One region of the Marinobacter sp. L-13 genome, then DNA from elsewhere that is predicted to be linked to it. Evidence: predicted binding sites of a transcription regulator. Region 1 holds the regulator's gene; each other region holds the start of a gene.
What was found. The regulator FliA, encoded in region 1, starts transcription of late flagellar genes. The targets are predictions, from matches to a motif close to CTAAAGTTTNNNNNNNNNNNGCCGNTAA.
Positions count from the first base shown of each region.

Region 2: the regulator FliA is predicted to act here: its motif matches at 2,412-2,439, upstream of AC13DD_RS08255 (methyl-accepting chemotaxis protein).
Region 3: the regulator FliA is predicted to act here: its motif matches at 2,507-2,534, upstream of AC13DD_RS02705 (flagellar protein MotY).
Region 4: the regulator FliA is predicted to act here: its motif matches at 2,594-2,621, upstream of flgM (flagellar biosynthesis anti-sigma factor FlgM).

Region 1 covers NZ_JBSXNQ010000055.1:45,839-50,853, reverse strand. Annotated here, with positions in the region: gene flhF (flagellar biosynthesis GTPase FlhF) at 1-729, shown strand, start outside; gene AC13DD_RS10855 (MinD/ParA family protein) at 798-1,610, shown strand; gene AC13DD_RS10850 (RNA polymerase sigma factor FliA) at 1,642-2,385, shown strand; gene cheY (chemotaxis response regulator CheY) at 2,548-2,931, shown strand; gene AC13DD_RS10840 (protein phosphatase CheZ) at 2,952-3,737, shown strand; gene AC13DD_RS10835 (chemotaxis protein CheA) at 3,754-5,015, shown strand, end outside.
Region 2 covers NZ_JBSXNQ010000050.1:49,142-54,156, reverse strand. Annotated here, with positions in the region: gene AC13DD_RS08260 (response regulator) at 1-575, shown strand, start outside; gene AC13DD_RS08255 (methyl-accepting chemotaxis protein) at 576-2,252, opposite strand; gene AC13DD_RS08250 (CHAD domain-containing protein) at 2,478-3,830, shown strand; gene AC13DD_RS08245 (thiol-disulfide oxidoreductase DCC family protein) at 3,814-4,188, shown strand; gene AC13DD_RS08240 (rhodanese-like domain-containing protein) at 4,272-4,652, shown strand; gene AC13DD_RS08235 (YchJ family protein) at 4,660-5,015, opposite strand, start outside.
Region 3 covers NZ_JBSXNQ010000033.1:29,423-34,437, forward strand. Annotated here, with positions in the region: gene AC13DD_RS02695 (bifunctional acetate--CoA ligase family protein/GNAT family N-acetyltransferase) at 1-404, opposite strand, end outside; gene AC13DD_RS02700 (histone deacetylase family protein) at 614-1,540, shown strand; gene AC13DD_RS02705 (flagellar protein MotY) at 1,547-2,464, opposite strand; gene pyrC (dihydroorotase) at 2,648-3,679, shown strand; gene rnt (ribonuclease T) at 3,724-4,380, shown strand; gene AC13DD_RS02720 (methyl-accepting chemotaxis protein) at 4,454-5,015, opposite strand, start outside.
Region 4 covers NZ_JBSXNQ010000065.1:121,381-126,395, forward strand. Annotated here, with positions in the region: gene AC13DD_RS18170 (CheR family methyltransferase) at 1-650, opposite strand, end outside; gene AC13DD_RS18175 (chemotaxis protein CheV) at 688-1,617, opposite strand; gene flgA (flagellar basal body P-ring formation chaperone FlgA) at 1,806-2,507, shown strand; gene flgM (flagellar biosynthesis anti-sigma factor FlgM) at 2,681-3,007, shown strand; gene AC13DD_RS18190 (flagella synthesis protein FlgN) at 3,015-3,485, shown strand; gene AC13DD_RS18195 (cyclic di-GMP-binding domain-containing protein, MshE-related) at 3,524-4,273, opposite strand; gene AC13DD_RS18200 (peptidylprolyl isomerase) at 4,501-5,015, shown strand, end outside.

The DNA of each region.
Region 1 (5,015 bases):
AAGGCGGGGCGTCTGGAAGACGGTTGGAAGCAGTCCCTGAAAATGCTGTGTACCGGGGTCCGGACCTCCCGCATGGAGTGGCTGGATGAGGGCGGCGCCTACGCGTTGGTGGGGCCGACAGGGTCCGGGAAAACCACCACCATCGGAAAACTCGCCGCTCGCTACGTGCTCAAGCATGGTTCCGATTCCGTGGCCCTGGTTACCACGGATCGCTATCGGGTGGCGGCGCACGAGCAGTTATTCGTGTTCGGTCGGATCCTGAATGTGCCGGTTCGGGTCGTGGATGAGAGCCACAGTCTGGACGATATTCTGGACGAGCTGTCAGACCGTCATCTGGTGCTGATTGATACCGCCGGACTGACCAGTGCGGACAAAGGCTATCAGGAACAGCTGGCCGAACTGGCTCGCAGCCATCACAATATCAAAACCCATCTGGTGGTCTCGGCAACCAGTCAGCCTCGCATCATGAAATCCGTGTGGCATTGCTATAAGATGGCAAATCTTGCGGGCTGTGTGATGACCAAAATCGACGAGGCCCTGACGCTGGGCGAGTCTCTCGGGTTTGTGATGGAAACCGGTCTGCCGGTAGCCTATTACACAGACGGCCAGAAGATTCCTGAAGACCTGCACCACGCAGAAGCCGTTCCGCTGGTGCGGTTGGCCGTGGATCGGCTGAAAACACTCCAGCAACAGCAAGCGGTCGCAGAGGGCCTGAAAGAACACGCCTGAGACCGGACAGATTGACAGCAGGCGTCGGAGACAAAGCCGGCGAAACGTGGCGAGAGACCAAAAACAGTATGAGCAGAGCACATCCGGTACAGGTGATTGCAGTTTCCGGCGGAAAGGGTGGTGTCGGCAAGAGTAACGTGTCGGTGAACCTCGGAATTGCCCTGGCGCAGAAAGGCCGGAGAGTGGTGCTGCTCGACGCCGATCTGGGGCTCGCCAATATCGACGTCTTGCTGGGCATCGCTGCCAATCGCAACCTCCAGGATGTTCTGGCGGGCGATTGTGATCTGAAGGACGTTCTGGTGAATGGTCCCGGTGGCATCAAGATTGTCCCCGCCTCTTCCGGTACCCAACGAATGACCCAGCTCAGCCCCATGGAACATGCCGGGCTGATTAATGCGTTCAGCGAACTGGGTGATCAGATCGATGTCCTGATCGTTGATACCGCCGCCGGTATTTCCGAGTCAGTGGTCAGTTTTCTGAGAGCGTCGCAGGAGCTGCTGCTGGTTGTCTGCGACGAGCCGACCTCGATCACCGATGCCTATGCCCTGATCAAGCTGATGAACCGTGATTATGGAACCAACCGCTTCCGTATTCTTGCCAATCAGGTCCGGAATGAGCAGGAAGGCCGGCATCTGTTTGAAAAACTGACCCGGGTCACCGAGCGCTTCCTCGATGTGGCACTACAATACGTAGGAATAGTCCCCTACGATGAGGCCGTGAAGAAAGCAGTTCAGCGGCAGCGTGCGGTGCTGGACGCCTATCCCAGGGCGAAAGCTTCACTGGCCATCAAGGCGCTGGCGGACAAGGTAGATAGCTGGCCGTTGCCGTCCTCTCCCCGCGGGCATCTGGAATTTTTTGTGGAGCGGCTCGTCGAAGTCTGAATCGGATCCAGTCAAACAAAAAACCGGATACATGACATTGGCGAAAAACCTCGGAATCTATAACCAGTCAAGTGCGCAGAAGCCGGCTCAGCTTATTGAGCAGCACGCGCCGCTGGTCAAGAAAATTGCCCTTCACCTGATGGCTCGCCTGCCGGCGTCCGTCCAGCTTGAAGACCTGATGCAGGCCGGCATGATCGGTCTGCTCGAGGCCGCCCAGCGTTACAGTTCCACCAAAGGTGCTACCTTCGAGACTTACGCCGGTATCCGTATTCGCGGCGCCATGGTGGACGAAATCCGCAAGGGTGACTGGGTGCCACGTTCTGTTCATCGCAACGCCCGTCGCATTTCCCAGGCCATCAAGGCCGTTGAAGATAGACTTGGCCGCGAAGCCCACGACCAGGAAGTGGCCGAAGAGCTGGGTATGGGGCTACCCGAATACCACTCCTACCTTTCCGATTCCAACAGCGGTCGACTTTTTAGCCTCGACGAGCTCAATGAATCCGGAGAGCTGCCGATAGAACAGACAGAGACGCAGGATAATCCCCTTGATGGGTTGTCCTCCGATGCCTTCCGGCGGAGCCTCGCTGAGGCGATTGAAGACCTGCCGGAGCGGGAAAAGCTGGTGTTGAGCCTTTACTACCAGGAAGAACTGAACCTCAAGGAGATTGGCGCGGTGCTCGGCGTCAGTGAGAGCAGGGTAAGCCAGATTCACAGCCAGGCAGCCCTGCGCCTTCGGGGACGGCTCTCGGATTGGCGTCAGGAATCGGACAACTGACCGCGTTCAGTCTGTGTCGCCAACGAGGTAGTCTGTAGTTTTTGGTAACCGATGCTTTACAACCGAAGCAAAGGTCCGACAATAAGCGGTTAAAACAGCGGCCTGCTAGACTTTGAACGCAAAGGTCAAACGAATTCCGGGTGTTACTAACTGGAGGTCCCATTGGACAAAAACATGAAAATCCTCATTGTGGACGACTTCTCCACAATGCGACGGATCATCAAGAACCTGCTGCGTGATCTTGGCTTCACCAACACCGATGAAGCTGATGACGGCAACACGGCACTGCCAATGCTCAAAAGCGGCAAATACGATTTTCTGGTGACCGACTGGAACATGCCGGGTATGTCGGGCTTCGACCTGCTCAAGGCCGTTCGGGCGGACGAGAATCTGAAAACCCTGCCGGTATTGATGGTAACTGCTGAGGCCAAGCGCGACCAGATCGTTGCCGCTGCCCAGGCAGGCGTAAACGGGTATGTGGTCAAGCCGTTCACCGCTGCCGTGCTCAAGGAAAAGATTGAGAAAATCTTTGAAAGAATCCAGTAACCAGAGGTCGGATGGCTCTCATGAGCGATAGCAAAAAGAACCATCGGGGCCTTGAACCGGAGGTGACGGAAAAGCTCCAGCGGCAGGCAGCGGAACTGGCCGAGAGTGTTGATGCGGGTGATTATGCCAAAGCCATGACCCTGATCAATGAACTCAGCGAGGTCAGGGATCAGAGTCTGTACCGTGAGGTAGGGCGGCTGACGCGGAGCCTGCACGAAGCAATCCGGAACTTCCAGATTGATCCCCGTAACGCCGAGCAGCAGGAAGCACTGTCAAAAATGACAGATGCCTCTGATCGTCTCGAATACGTTGTGCAGATGACCGGTGAAGCAGCCAACCGGACCATGGACCTGGTTGAGGAAACCATGCCGGTGGCCAATGCCCTCAGAGACGAGGCCGCCGCGTTGCGTGATGAGTGGCAGCGCCTGCGTCGCCGGGAAATGCAGCCGGCTGAGTTTCGCGAGCTGTACGGCCGGATTGATCGCTTTTTTGTCAGCATGGCAACCGATGCCGACACCATGTACAGCAACCTGTCGGAAATCCTGCTGGCTCAGGATTATCAGGATCTGACAGGTCAGGTCATCCAGAAGGTCACCGCCCTTGTGAAAGAGGTTGAGGAGCAGATGCTCAGCCTGGTGGTGATGGCCAGTCATGTGGACCAGCTCACGGGCACGGTGCACCAGATTGAAGAAAAAGAAGAGTCTGCAGAGAAGGGCGTCGGGCCCCAGATCAAGGCCGATGAGCGTGAAGATGTAGTTTCGGGGCAGGACGACGTAGACGACCTGTTGTCCAGTCTCGGTTTCTGAATAATGAGGGTAACGCATGGCGTTTGATGCTGATGAAGAGATTTTGCAGGACTTCCTGGTAGAAGCCGGCGAGATCCTCGAAAAGCTGTCAGAGCAGTTGGTAGATCTTGAGCGACATCCTGACGACAGTGATCTGCTCAACGCCATCTTCCGTGGTTTCCATACCGTGAAAGGCGGAGCCGGCTTCCTTCAGCTTGAAGCGCTGGTGAACTGCTGCCATTCCGCGGAAAACGTTTTCGACATCTTGCGTAATCACAAGCGCAAGGTGGATTCCGAACTGATGGACGTGGTTCTAGAAGCACTCGACTACGTCAATGCCATGTTTGAGCAGGTCCGCAATCATGAGGAGCTGACACCGGCGCCGGACGAACTGATTGCCCGTCTGGATGCCCTGGCCCAGCCTGAAGGCGAGGGGGCACCGACCGCTGCCGCTCAACCTGAGCAGGAAGAGAGCGAACCGGCAGAAGACGGTGGCGACATCACCGACGACGAGTTCGAACAGCTTCTGGACGCACTGCAGGACGAGAAATCAGCGGAGGTTTCCTCGGCTTCGAGCGCCGGATCGGCCGGCGGTGACCAGGAAAGTTCTGGAGACGACGAAATAACCGACGACGAATTCGAAGCGCTACTGGACCAACTGCACGGAAAAGGTCAGTTTGCCGGTGCGCCAGCTGGCGAGGAAGAGGCTTCTGGTAAAGAAGAAAAGCCGGCTGCCAAGGCCGGATCTGCTGGCGGCGATGACCTGATCACCGACGACGAATTCGAGAAACTGCTGGACGATCTTCACGGCAAGGGCGGAAGCCCGACCGCGGGCGGAGAGCCTTCAGCCTCGAAAGAGCCTGCAGCTCCAAAACAGCCCTCAGCGCCGAAACAGCCTGCATCTTCAAAAGAACCAGCTTCAGCGAAAGCAAACGCGTCAAAACCCGAAAAGTCGAAGCCGGCCGAGAAGCCGGAGGCCAAAGGCGCTGCCGCACCGGCGATGCCTGCTCGCGAGAATGCCCCGGCCGCGGAAACGACGGTTCGTGTCGACACCAAGCGGCTCGATGACATCATGAATATGGTGGGTGAGCTGGTGCTGGTGCGTAACCGCTTGCAGCGTCTGGGTGCTGAAAGTGAAGACGAACACATGCACAAGGCGGTATCCAACCTGGATGTGGTTACGACTGATCTCCAGTCCGCCGTCATGCAGACCCGCATGCAGCCGATCAAAAAGGTGTTCGGCAGGTTCCCCCGCGTTGTGCGCGATCTCGCCAGAAACCTCAAGAAAGAGGTGAACCT
Region 2 (5,015 bases), on a different contig from region 1:
ACCGGCTGGGGAGAATGCCGGCGGTTATCTTTCTTTCCATCCATGACGAAATGCCCGCCAGGCTTGCAGCGCTCCGGGCGGGTGCCTCGCGCTATCTGGTCAAACCGGTCACCAAAGACCGCCTTATGGACCTCGCCCATGAATTCGCCGAGCGCAAGCACACGACAACCTACCGCGTTCTGCTGGTAGATGACGATCAAACCGCCCTGCAGGCCGCAAAAATACAGCTGGAATATGTTGGGCTTGAGGTACATGCCTGCGAGGAACCTCTGCAGGCATTGACAGTTGCGCGGGCGATCAGGCCAGATGTCATCATTCTGGATATTGTGATGCCCAACGTCTCCGGGACGGAACTCGCTGCCATCCTCAGGGAGGACCGTGAATTCGATGCCACTCCCATCGTCTTCCTGACGTCACAGTCTCATCAGGATGAGAAAACCTTGAGTGTTGCCCTCGGAGGCGACGACTACGTCCTGAAGCCGTTCGACACCGACTACCTGACCGCCACGGTCCGCGCCCGTGCCAAACGCTCCCGAAGGTTGCGCGAGCTCATCAATGCGACCGACAGCCGCTGATCAGACCTTGAACTGACCAACTAGCTCCCGAAGGCTCTCCCCCAGGCGCGCCAGTTCGTGGCTGGCTTCGTTGGTCTGGTTTACGCCGGTATCACTGCGTTGGGCAGCATCGACAATACGGACCACGTTCTGGTTAATCTCTTCGGCGACCTGGCTCTGCTGCTCTGAGGCTGTGGCGATCTGAGTCACCTGATCATGAATCTTGCCGACCGATGTCTCGATGGTTCGCAACGCGCTGGTTGCATGATTGATTCTTTCGACGGTTTCCGTCGAGCGGTTGCGTGATTTGTTCATCCGCTCAACCGATGCCTTGGATTCGGTAACAAAGCCGTCAATCATGGTGCGAATCTGATCAGCAGACTCGGCGCTGCGTTTCGCCAGCTGACGAACCTCATCCGCAACCACTGAGAAACCACGCCCATGCTCACCAGCCCGTGCAGCCTCGATGGCGGCATTAAGGGCCAGCAGATTGGTCTGCTCAGTCACAGCATGAATGACATCCAGCACCTGCTGGATCTCATCGGACTTTTCCGCCAGGGCATTGATGCTTCGGGCGGTATCTTCGATTTCTTCGGACAGTTTGTTCACGGCGCCCTGAGCACTGCTGATGGTTTCGCCACCTTCCCGGGCCATGCGATCGGCGTCTGAGGCCGAACTTTCAACTTCATTGGCATTACCGGAAATCTGCTGGATGGTGGCGGCCATTTCGTTGATGGCTGAGGCAATCTGATCCGTCTCGGACCCCTGCTCCTGAACCGAAGCCCGGGTCTCGTTTGCAACCCGGCTCAGTTCTTCCGCTGCAGAAGCCACCTGGTCTGTTGTCGCGCCCACCTCACGCATGGTGTCCTGGATCTTGACCACGAAGGCGTTAAAACGCCGGCCCAGCTCGGCCAGTTCGTCATTGCCCTCGTCTGGCAGTCGCTGGCGCAGGTCACCCTCACCGTCGGCGATTTCCTGCATCATGTTGCTGACGCTCTTCAGTGGCCGGGTCACGCTACGACCCACGAAGATGCCGATTACCAGGGCAATCACGACCACCAGCACTGTCACCAGCAGGATAAAGCCCAGGGTTTCGGCCATACCGGCTTCAATTTCTTCGCGAGCTGCTGCTACCTGGCGATCAATGTCGGTAATGTAGACGCCGGCCCCGATCATCCAGTCCCAGTCCGGGATGATCGTGGAGTAGGACATCTTGGGTTCTTCATTGCCAGAGGCCGGGTTCATCCAGTCATAGCCATAGAAGCCCTCACCGCGGGCCGCGTCGAAAAGATTGCCAACCAGTTTCCTGACAACCGGGTTTGACGTGGGGCCTTCTTTCGAAGGATCTGGAGCATACGCCAGGTTGAAAACATCCCGGGTGTAGGCGAATACATAATTGGTTTCGTCAAAACGGATAGAACGCAGACGCGCGGCAGCCGCCTCCTTCGCCTCTGCTTCTGTCATTGAGGGGTCGTTCTTGGCCTCCAACACCACTGCCTCAGCAGCATCAATCAGGTTCTGCAGCCCGGTCTTGCGTGCCTCGAGAAGACTGGTCTCCAGGCGTTTGAGTTCGGCTTCTCCGTTCGCCTGAATCTGATTGGCGGTGATCCAAGCGAGGGTTGCCGCCGTTATCAGTACAGGCATCAGTACGGCGATAAGTAAGCGGCTTCGGATTTTTAACCGGCTCAGAACATTCATGCTTTCAAACTCCCGGGAACTTGCTATTGATGCGGATTATCCACAGACCAACTCAGGTGATCTGTTCCAGTTTGTTAAAAGAGATTTCACTGACTCTCTCTGCGCGTGTTCAGCGCTACGGATAAACGGACCTTCCGCCAATGTTTTCAGACAAGTAGAGTAACGGCAGTAACGTAAATGTCTTGAGCAAGCGTCAGACTAAAGGACCACTACGAAGGTAGGCCAATGAAGCACCTGTTTCTGGTACGCCATGCCAAATCCAGCTGGGCCGATGAAACGCTCTGTGACCGGGAGCGGCCACTGAACGCCCGGGGCGAGAGTCAACTGGTACCTCTGGGCAAGGCTCTGGAAGCAGCGGGCGCGTTCCAGGGCGAGATCTTCACCAGTGATGCCACCCGCGCCATCGCCACACTTGAGGGGGCAGTGCCTGAGATGGCTGCTCGCGAGCGCTGCCAGCATCTTGCCGAGCTGTACACCTTTGACTACCGGCGTCTGCTCGCCTGGCTGGAACATCGCGACGCTGATTCCGGAATCACGCTTGTAGGTCACAATCCTGCCTTGCTGGAACTGGCCCAGTGGCTGCTGAAACATCCTCCCGAACAGCTACCTACCGCCAGCTTCATTCACATCCGCCTCCCGATCAAACATTGGCACCAGCTAGACCGGGGCAAGGGCAAGCTGGTGGCTCTGATGACGCCACAGGATTACAGCTATGCCCACTTCGAACGGAAACTTAAAAAGAAAGCCAGAACCGAGGGAGACGACCCGGCAAGGGACATCCCCAAGGCCCTTCACCACCAACATGATCGGCTAAGGCAACTGGAGCGTGGTGTTATCCTGGGCCTGGACGACGAATTCCTGCACCAATACCGGATTGCGATTCGGCGCAGCCGGGCCATTGCCGAATCGGTGCAGGAAGTGACCGGTGACAAGACGCTGGCAAAAGCGGTTAAAACCCTGAAACGTCATGCCCGTGCGACGGGACCGTTACGCGATCTGCATGTTTTTCTCCAGGACTTGCCTGAATTGTGTGGCGACAATTCGGAAATCCGGGCAGCCCTGCAGATCTGGTTCGAACAGGAAACCGCCAACCGCCACAAAAAACTGGTCAAGCGCCTGCAGAGCAAGCGCTATCACGACAGCATGGAGCACTGGCTGAACCTCATTGAGTCCCGAAAGTTCCAGAAGTTGGCGGAGACTCTGAGGGCAAAAGACATCCGAAAGGCGGTGGAGAGCCGTATAAAAGGGTTCAACAAATTGACCGCTGAGCTGATGCATACCTCCCCGGATGAGGATATTCATCGGCTTCGCAAGCAACTCAAGCGAATCCGTTACCTGATGGAGCTGGACTCGAAAACCTGGAAGTCCGAGCTGAAAACGATGAAAGCACGCCAAAAGCTGTATGGCCGCTTCCAGGATCTACATGTTCAGATCGAACTGCTTGACCAGTTCCGCAAGGCGGCCCCGGAGGTCTTACCCGCCGCCCTCGACGGGATTCTGGAAACCCTCGAAGAGCGCAAAGTGGACGCCCGGAAACAGATTCTGACCCTTGGAGGACTTGATGGAGCCCCGTTATGACACCCTGTTTTACGACGGACAATGCCCACTATGTGCCAAGGAGATTCGCACCTTGCGCAAACTGCAGCGTGGCAATCTCATCTTCGCAGACATCCACGAACAGCGTGATGGCAGCGGCAATTTGCCGAGCCATGAAACTCTGCTGCGACGCCTGCACCTGATGACCTGGACCGGGGAATGGGTCATCGGCTTGCCTGCAAACGTTCGGGCCTGGTCCCACACGCCCTATGGCTTTCTGTTCAAGCCCCTGCTGTGGCCCGGCATTTTCCAGATTGCCTCGCGTATCTACGGGAGATGGGCAGATAAGCGCTTTGAACGTAAGTACGCCTGCGCCTTCGGTAACAACGAGGCGGCTTAATCGTACATATGCGGAGTGACGCTCGGCGGTCGAACCCTTATCCTGAGGCATAACCTTATTCCATCAGTTTGAGGAGCTCAGCTATGAAAACTGCCCATGACCTTGTAGAAGCCGCCAGGAAAGAAATCCAGGAAGTGCCCCTGGATCAGGCGGACGATGCCATCAGGAATGCCGATCTTCTGCTGGATGTGCGGGATGCGGATGAATACCGGGCTGGCCATATACCGGGCGCGGTGAACATTTCCCGCGGCTTGCTGGAGTTCAAGTTTACCAACGATCCGGCGTTTGAGAGCCGCGACATGAACATTGTCTGCTACTGCAAAACATCCGGGCGAGCCGCCCTGAGCGCCAAGGCCCTGAAGGAAATGGGCTACATGCATGTGCAGTCCATCGCCGGTGGATTCGATGCCTGGCAGGAAGCAGGCAAACCGGTCGCCAAGCCGGAACTGCCCTCGTTCGAGTAATGGATACCTACAGGCAGCAGGTCTTGTACTTCCGGCCACTGCCACAGGGGCAGGCGTCGTTCCGACCGGGCTTCAACTGGCCCTCGCTGGTGTCTCCCCGAAGGTAATACCAGCGGCCCTGCTCCTGAACGAAATCGGATTTTTCTTCGAGAAAGCCCCAGCCCTTGCCCAGGCGGTAGAGCGCTCGGAAATGAACCCTGCCGCGATTGCCCGACTCACTGGTGTCCAGGATCTGCAAACCGGTCCATTCCGGCGAGTCTGCCAGAGTGAGCGTCTGTGGTCGTGTGCTCTGGTGCCAGGTGGCTCGCAGGTAATCCGGAAGATCGAGAACGAACGCTGCGTAACGGGACCGCATCAATGCCT
Region 3 (5,015 bases), on a different contig from region 1:
TTGGGGCCAAGCACCCTGATGCCGGTTTCCCGGGCGGCCTCGCGCACGGAATACATCAGGGGCTGGCCGGTTTTACTGTGAGTACGGGACATACCCCCGGTCATAACGATGGCGGTGCGTACCCCGGCTTCCCCCAGCCGCTTGATGGTCTTGGCCACGGTATCCGGCGGCGTACAGATAATTGCCAGGTCCGGGGAAAACTCCATTTTCGAGACTTTCTTGACGCAGGGTACCCCGTGCACGTTGTCGTAATCGTTCTGGTTCACGACCAGCAACCGCCCCGGATAACCGCCCCCCATAAGGTTCCGCAATACCATGCCGCCAAGGTTGTCTGCCCGCTCCGATGCACCGATCACCGCAATGGATGCGGGGTTGAACAGGCTCTCCAGATACCGGGTGCTCAAGCTGACTCTCCTTTGTGAGTGGCCGGCAGGCCGTTAAGGAAATAAACGTAATAAAACAGGTTACTTATGAGTGTAACTCTTATCTTAGGCCTTGATCCCGCGATGTGAAATGACTATCGCCCCTATAAGACCAAAGAAACACGGCATCGTGCAGTTTTCCCTGATAAGCTTGAAGAAAATATAAGCATATTGAAGGCAGTCCGAGACGTATGACCACGGCATTCTTTTCCCACGATGACTTCATGAAACACAACATGGGGCCGGAGCATCCGGAAAGCCCTGAGCGGCTGGCGGCCATCATCAGCTACCTTGCTGATACTGGCCTGGACCAGAAGCTGGACTGGGTGCGGCCGGAAGAAATCACCCGTGATCAGCTTCTGATGGTGCATCCGGAAAAATATCTCCATCAACTGGACCTGATGCAACCGACCCGCGGCCGCGTGTTTACCGACCCGGACACGGCCATGATGCCCGACACCCTTCGAGCCGCTCGTCTGGCAGCTGGTGCCAATATCCAGGCCGTGGATATGGTCATGAGCAGCCAGGTTACTAACGCGTTTGTGTGTGCCCGGCCGCCCGGGCACCATGCCGAGCGGGCGAAATCCATGGGGTTCTGTTTTTACAACAACGTTGCCCTGGCCGCCGTGCGCGCCCTCACCTTTCATCATTTGGAGCGGGTCGCGATCATCGATTTCGACGTGCACCAGGGCAATGGCACCGTAGACATTGTCAGTGGCGACGAGCGTATCCTGATGTGCTCAAGCTTCCAGCATCCCTTCTATCCGCACTCCCACGTGCACCGGCAGGCCGACAACATCGTGAATATTCCGATTGAGGCAAACTGTTCGTCTGAAGAGTACCGGAAGCAGGTGGAGGCGGGATGGCTGAAGCGCCTGAATGAATTCAAACCGCAGTTGATCCTGATTTCGGCGGGTTTTGATGCCCACCGGCTGGATCCGATGGCAGAACTGAATCTGGATACGGAAGATTATCGCTGGCTAACAGAAATGATTGTGAGTGTCGCCAGTGAGCACAGCAATGACCGGATCATTTCAACCCTGGAAGGCGGTTACCACCTGCGGGCCCTGGCGGAAAGCGTCAATGCCCACCTGGAAGTTCTGGATTCGGTTTACTGACGCCAATCAGCCCCTGGGTTCGCCGCCATAGCCGTTGGCCTGTTGCAGTTCCGGGCGGTCACCGGCCCGTTGCAGGCGGATATTGGTGCGGCGGTTATCGGCGGGCCGGTTGGATACCGGGTACTGGTCGCCGTGAGCCCGAACGGTAATCATGTTTTCATCAATACCGCTCGCCTTGAGGTAGTCGGCTACTACATTGGCGCGATCTTCGGAAAGCGCACGGTTGTCGATCCGGCTTCCAATACTGTCACTATGGCCATCCACGAAAATCCGCTCGACCGTGGAATCTGCATTCACATAGGCCACGATGTTATCCAGTAGTTGCCTGTCGGCATCGGACAATTGCGTGCTGCCGCTGGCAAAGGGCACCCTCGAGCGCTGGATCTGATCAAAGTTTACCGGCAGAAGATTGGACGTACAGCGCTGATAACGCTGGTACTCGCCGGCGAAGTTGATGTTGGAGACCTGAACCCGCACCGGGCGGCCATCAAACCACGATTCCCTGGTTACCGTCGGGCGCATCCCGTCCAGAAGTCCATGGGCGACCACGAACGCCTGACGGGTATCCAGCGAGACCTGACGGCGATCATCCGAGACATTGACCGTTCCCAGGGGCTTCGGCGCCACACCCGGACGCCAGGCCGGTGCCTCGACCACAAGGCTGCCGCGCCCTGGTCGCATCAATGCGGAATCAGACTCCAGGAAAAAGCTGAGACTTTCACCGGCGCGATGATTGAACACAGCCCGACCGTAGCCGGGAACTTCGTGCACCAGCCGGCATTCAAATACCGACTCGGCGAGATACCACTGGCTGTTCTCGATTCCGGCGCCATAGCTGGCAGCCTGCGCGGTTGCCGGCAGAAGCACCACGGGCAACGTGGCAACCAGCAGAGTATTCAGGAGTTGTCCGGGGCGAAATCCCATAGAGCTAGCCATCAGTGTCCGGAGTTAGCAGAGTCAGACTGTTTAACGGCCTGAGCCGGAAGTTCTTTAGCCACCAACCGGAAAACAATCACCCGCGCCTTCTGGTATAATTCGCCAAATTTTTTCGGCTCCCAGAGAACCGGGCACAAGCTCGCCCCGCCAAAGGTATTTCGGACAAACGCCATGACAGACAAGCTCACGCTCACACGCCCCGACGACTGGCACCTTCACGTACGGGACGGCGACATTCTCAACGACGTGGTACCGGCTACGGCCGCCTGCTTCGGTCGCGCCATCATCATGCCCAACCTGGTACCGCCAGTCACCACCGCAGCCGATGCCACAGCCTACCGGGAGCGGATTCTGGCGGCTGCCAATGGCACCGAGTTCGAGCCTTTGATGACGCTGTATCTGACCGAGAGCATGACGGCGCAGACCATCCGGGATGCCAGGGCTGCCGGCGTTGTGGCTGCCAAGCTTTACCCGGCCGGAGCAACGACCAATTCCGACTCCGGCGTGAAGGATATCCGCAACATCTACCCGGTTCTGGAAGCCATGGCCAATTGTGGCATGCTGCTGCTGGTACACGGCGAGGTAACCGATGCCGATATCGACATTTTTGACCGGGAAAAGGTATTTCTGGAGCGTGTCCTGGCACCCACTCTCGAGGCTTTCCCGAACCTGAAGGTTGTACTGGAACATATCACCACGGCCGATTCCGCAGAGTTTGTCCGGCAGCACACCGGTGACAACCTCGGTGCGACTCTGACGCCCCAGCACCTGATGTATAACCGCAACCACATGCTGGTAGGCGGCATTCGACCGCATCTCTATTGCCTGCCAATCCTAAAGCGTAACCGCCATCAACAGGCGCTCAGGGACGCGGTGGCCAGCGGCGACAAACGCTTTTTCCTGGGCACGGATTCCGCCCCTCATTCGAAGGATCGCAAAGAGGCAGCCTGCGGTTGCGCTGGCTGTTACTCGGCTTACGGCGCAATCGGCCTGTATGCGGACATTTTCGAAGAGCTTGGCATCCTGGATAAACTTGAAGCATTCGCCAGTTTCAACGGGCCGGATTTCTATGGCCTACCGCGGAATACCGATACCATCACCCTGATTCGTGACCCCTGGACCATGCCGGCAGAGCTGCCGCTGGCTGACGGAACCATCGTGCCCCTCAAGGCTGGTGAAACCGTTCACTGGAAACTGGCGTAAACCTGACTTATTCCTTCTCACACACGGCCAAGACCGGAGCTTGAGTGACTGACGAAAACAAACCACCGCATCCCATGTCCCGCCGCTTTCGCGGGTTTCTGCCTGTTGTAGTCGACGTGGAAACCGCTGGCTTCAATCCCGAGCGGGACGCCCTGCTGGAAGTGGCGGCAGTGATACTGACCATGGACGACGATGGCTGGGTGCGGCGCGCTGAAACCCACGTTCAGCAGATCGATCCTTTCGAAGGCGCGAATCTGGAGCAGTCCGCGCTTGATTTCACGGGTATTGATCCGTGGAATCCGGAGCGAGAAGCGGTACCCGAGCGGGAAGGACTCAGCGAGATCTTCAGCCCCATTCGCAAGGCGGTGAAGAACCACGATTGCAAGCGAGCCGTCCTGGTGGGCCACAATGCCACCTTTGACCATAACTTCATCTTTGCAGCCGCGCTGCGGGCCGACATCCGTCGTAACCCGTTCCATCCTTTCTCAACCTTCGATACCGCCACGCTGGCCGGCCTGGCCTATGGCCACACGGTTCTGGCCCAGGCCTGCAAACTCGCGGGCATTCCGTTCAGCAACAAGGAAGCCCATTCCGCCGCCTATGACGCGGAAAAAACCGCAGACCTGTTCTGTGGCATTGTGAATCGCTGGAAAGAACTGGGCGGCTTTCCGCCTCCGGTGATCCCCGAAGAGACCGAATAACCGCCCTAAAAAACCCGCCGCAGCGGGTTTTTTTCTGTGTGCCAGGCCTAAGTGTTGAAGGCACGCCTCGTACTCAGCTGACTTTAAAGCGGGACAGAGAATCCTTGAGCTGATGAGACAACTCCGCCAAGTCACCACTGGCTTCGGAGATCTGGACCATGGCCTGTTTGGTCTCCAAGGACTTTTCAGCAATTGTGGATACGTTGCGCGTTACTTCTTCGGCCGTGGCTGATTGCTCTTCGGAAGCCGTAGCAATCTGCTCCGCCATACCGGACATCCGGGCAACCTCTTCCACTGCCTCGCGAAGCTGCAACACTACGGTTCCTGCCCGCTCAGAAATGCCTCTGGCCTGGGTGCTGCAACGGGTAACGACCTTTGAAGCACGCTCCGAAGAATTAACCAGAGTTTCGATGGAACTACTGATCTCCTCGGTCGCCTTCTGGCTGTTCTGGGCCAGGCTGCGCACCTCATCCGCGACCACCGCGAAGCCCCTGCCCTGTTCACCGGCCCGGGCCGCTTCAATAGCGGCATTCAGAGCCAGCAAGTTAGTCTGGTCGGCGATGGACTTTATCGAATCCAGAACCCGGGTGATGGATTCCATATTCTTTCGCAAGTCCTCTATGCCGGCTTCTGCT
Region 4 (5,015 bases), on a different contig from region 1:
CACATCACAATATCGAACTTGCCCAGCATATAACGCTCAAGCAGGTTCAACTCCTTGAACTCCACCATGCTCTTGATCTGGGGTTTGATCTGCCAGCCACCGTTCAGGGACGGCGTGAAAAACTGCTTCTGGCGCTCTGGCGAGAGCCCCCGACCAATGGCAAGCATTTCATACTCGCCCTTGCGAGCCACATCAAGAACGCTTTTGGAGATATCCGTCGCGGTGATCTTTACATCCCGGAGCTTCCCGGGCCTCGACCGCCGAAACTCCTCGACGATCATGGCAATCGAATACGGCTCCTGGCCGGTTGAGCAGGCCGCAGACCAGATACGCAAAGGCTGCATCGAGTTGCGCTCTGCGAATTCGGGAAGCAGTTTCTCCTGAAGAATCCGGAAAGGGTGATTGTCACGGAACCACAGGGTTTCATTGGTTGTCATCGCATCGATGACAGTCTCTTTCAGACCGCCCCGCCCGGGGCGCTTAAGGCGCTCGAGCAGTTCACCCAGGGTATTCAGGCTGTTCTCTTCAAGAATCCTGCGCAACCGGCTTTTGACCAGGTACTGTTTATTATCGCCCAGTAAAATCCCACAGGCATCCTGCAGGAACGATTTGAAGGCTTCATATTCCTGTGGCGTTATTTCCGCTTTCATTGGGTCTCTGTTCTGAGTGAATCTTTGAGCGGCTCCATCAACCCTGGTCGATGATTTCCATCACCCGCTCTGCCAGCTCGTCCGGACTGAACTTTGCCATAAAGTCGTCGGCCCCGACCTTCTTTACCATGGCCTGGTTGAACACACCGCTGAGTGAGGTGTGAAGCATAACAAACATATCCGAAAGCGCCGGGTCCTCTTTCACCTTGGTGACGAGGGTGTAGCCATCCATTTCAGGCATCTCCACGTCCGAGATGATCAGGGAGAAGTGATCCTTGGCCCGGGAACCATCCGCAGTGATTTCCTTCAGATGTTCAATAGCCTGCTTGCCGTCGTTTTTCAGCACCACTTCCATGCCAATTGCGGTGAGACACCGCTGTATCTGGCGCCGGGCCACGGATGAATCATCGACCACCAGCACGGGCAGATGCCCCGGTACCCTATCCGCGCTCTTACTCAGAACGGCTTCGGTTACGTCCTCCCCAAGCGGAGAAACTTCTGAAAGAATCTTCTCTACATCAATGATTTCGATAAGCTTATCATCAATTTTCGTGACAGCGGTAAGATAGACATCCTTGCCGGCCCCTTTGGGTGGAGGCAGGATTTCTTCCCAGTTCATGTTCATGATTCGCTCGACACCGCTCACCAGGAAACCCTGCGTTTTGCGATTGTATTCAGTGATGATGACGAAGCTGGTGGAGAGCTCTTCTTGCGGGATACCGGGCAGACCGATTGCCATGCTCAGATCGATAATGGGGATAGTCTCACCCCGGCTATGGGCTACGCCTCGAACAACCGGCCGGCTGTTGGGCAGGGAGAACAGCTTCGGACACTGCAGAACCTCTTTCACCTTGAACACGTTGATCCCGTAGATCTGACGCCCCCTGAGACGGAAAAGAAGCAGCTCTAGGCGGTTCTTTCCGACCATCTGAGTGCGCTGGTTGACACTGTCCAAAACCCCTGCCATTTCGATTCTCCTGGCTTGCCGGAATTACAACGGCATATATCTTGCTGTTCACTGAATAATAGCCTGATCGACGGAAACCCGTCATATCAGGGGTGGGTCAGCCCATTTAACGGCCACTTTTACCGAATCCTTAGCCTGATTCGGGCTTTTCTGCCCTGTTGTTGACAGCATAGGACAAACTGATACGTATGCGCATCACGAATTTCGCCCTACTACTGCTAATGTCTGGCCTGAGCACGCCGCTCCTTGCTGGAACGACAGCTGAACAGATTCAGAAAGCAACCCTGGCGTTTCTGGACAGCTTTGCGTCTGAACAGGCCGAGCATGGCTACACCGTTTCCTTCGAACCCGGTTCCATCGACAGCCGCCTCGCTCTCGCCGAGTGCGAAAAGCCTTTGAGTGTAGAGTTCAGCGGGGATCCATGGAAAAGCACCAGCCCGTCGTTGCAGGTAGCCTGCGAAGGAACCCGCCCATGGCGAATGTTTGTTACCGCTTCAGTTTCTATCCATGGGCCAGCCCTGGTGGCAGCGAGGCCACTCACACGTGGAGAGCGAATAACCGAAGGGCTGCTTGCGAAGCAGTCTGTTGAAATCAATTCATCCAGACGTGGCGTGATTACCGACTCGAAGCAGGCGATTGGCATGGAAGTGCGGCGCGCAGTGAATGCCGGATCGCTCGTTACACCAGACATGCTTTCGGCCCCGAATGCGGTCGAACGAGGCGATCATGTTATCATCACCGCCAAAACCGGCGGATTTTCAGTACGTTCCCGGGGCAAAGCCCTGGCAAGCGCCAGCGTTGGCGAACAGGTTCTGGTTGAGAATCTGCGCTCATCGCGCACGATAAGAGCCAGCGTTGTCGCGCCGGGCCACGTGGAGATTCCGATGTGAGCCGCGTGCGGCAGAGGCTTGCCGGAGCGGCAAGTGAATGCCGCAAAACCGGTCGTAAAAGCAGATGAAAAAAAGTGCTAAAAGTACTAAAGGTTTTCGCGGCGCCGCCGTTAAGAAGACATAAACTCGAGTAAGCGCCGCATTCGTGGCGCGACAGGCAAGCAGGTACAGATATGTCAGTTGACTTAAATGGAATTGGCCCCGGCCAGGTCAACACCCAGAGAACCACGGCCGACAAAAGCTCCGGCGCACAGAATACCCAGCCGGCATCCAACGAACAGGCGAAGACACAGGCCCAGGGGGCCCGTGGTGAGAACGTCAGCCTGAGCAATCAGGCAAAGAATCTGAAGCAGCTCGAACAAAAGCTGGGCGATTATCCGGAAATGGATGACGACCGCATCGAGCAGATCCGTTCCGCCCTCGAAAATGGCACGTACAAGATTGACGCCGAGAAGCTGGCCCAGAAAATGCTTGAGATGGATGAAAGCATTTTCGGGTGAGTAGACCATGGCCGCAATTGATGATTTGAAGACCCTTCTTTCCCAGGATATCAGCCAGCTTGAAACACTGGCTGACGTTCTCGGCAAGGAAAAGACCTGCCTTGCGAATTCCGACCTCCGCCAGCTGGACGCCCTGACCAGAGAGAAGAACGATCTCCTCGGTGCAGTCCGCGAACGCGCCAAACAGAAAATCCGAACGCTCGTACAAATGGGATATCGCCCCGAAAGTGGCGAGCCTTCCCGCTTTATTCGCAGCGCCGGATTCTCGGATCTCTTCGAACTCTGGCAGGAAGCGGACCAGAAGCTGCGAACCTGTCAGACGCTGAACCAGACCAACGGTCGCGTAATCAGCCACTTGCAAAAGCGTTTGTCGAGGCTCACAGATATTTTCCGCGGCGCCACCGGCCAGCAAAAGCTGTACGGTGCACAGGGTCAGCAGACCACGGTATCAAGCAGCACGGTGCTCGCCAGCGCCTGAGCCCGGACGCATGGCTCTGCCGAGCCATGCTTTCCACTTCATCGGGTGTAGATGGTCATCTGGGAGTCGGGATGAAACCGGATGTCGTGAATGCTCACGTTGCCCATTGAAGCTCCCTGGCCTCCCGTAACCCGTATATTGTCCATCCGAATTTCCTCGATGCGCTCAGGGAACGCCAGCATCAGGGCGCCATCTTCTCTTACCCGATAACGTGGCTCCCCTTCACGATAATGCACACCGGAAATGCTGAGATCTGAATCCAGGAAGTTCAGAACCGGCACGAAGATATTGGCGGAAAGCTTGAGACCTTCAATAACATCTGCGGATGCCTCGGAGCCCTGCTCCCCATTTCCTGCGGGGTTCTCCGCCATCTTGCTGACAATACCAATGCGCTGCAGCAAGGTCGGATCGCCCTGACCGGAAATCGCCGCCAGCTCGGCTTCGCTCATGGGGGCAAGATTGCCTCTGTCATAAAGTTCGCCGGCTTCCAGTATTGCCTGTGACGCCTCGGCCGAATTGCTGGCCGCAAAGGTTACCAGGGGCTGGAATGGCAGCGTGACCGCTGTTACCAGGGCGGCAGCGTTGCGATAGCGGGACTGGTGCTTGAGGACACGGTGCAGCTCCTTCTCGCTGATCCAGCCCGCCTGGATAAATACCTCACCCAGGCGCTGTCCCGATTCGCGCTGAAGCCTGAGGCCTTCGTTAACCTGCCCCTCAGACAGATACCCACGATTGATAAGCAATCGCCCGAGGCGTGATTTCTCTTCAAATCCCTGACGGATTCTCACCCAGTGTCTCCTTTTAAACAGTGAAAACCGTACAACCCGGCCCGGCCAGTGTGATCCATGACTTCCGATATCGGGAAGGTTAGCCGATCACACAACAATGTGCGTGGATGCAGTGCCCGTTTTACCATCACCATCTGGTAAGATCTGGCACCTGATAACAGAATTCGCCGAATTGTCGCAGGAAACACACCTGCTAATAACACGGAGAACGGCTGCAAATGACAAACATGGTAAAGCCCCTGAAAACTGTGACACCCGTATTGCTTATGGCACTCGCCCTGCTCATGCCGACTGCCGCGGTGCAGGCGCAAACCAATGAGCAACTGGCCAGTGATCCTCTTCCGAAGGTCCGCATGGTGACCAGTGAAGGCGCTATCGAGCTTCAGCTTCGCCCGGATGTTGCGCCCGAAACGGTCGACAATTTCCTGCAGTACGCCGAAGACGGTTTTTTCGACGGCACCATCTTCCATCGGGTTATACCCGGGTTCATGATCCAGGGCGGCGGTTTCACCCGGGATCTCTCCCGCAAGTCCACTCGGGCCCCTATCCGCAATGAAGCGAAAGAGACACTGCCGAACCTTCGTGGAACCATTGCGATGGCTCGCACCAGTGCGCCTGATTCCGCCACGTCCCAGTTCTTTATCAACCTTTCCGACAACGGGTTCCTGAACGCCGGAGTTCGCGGCCCGGGTTATGCGGTTTTTGGCAAGGTGACCGAGGGCATGGGCGTTGTCGATGCCAT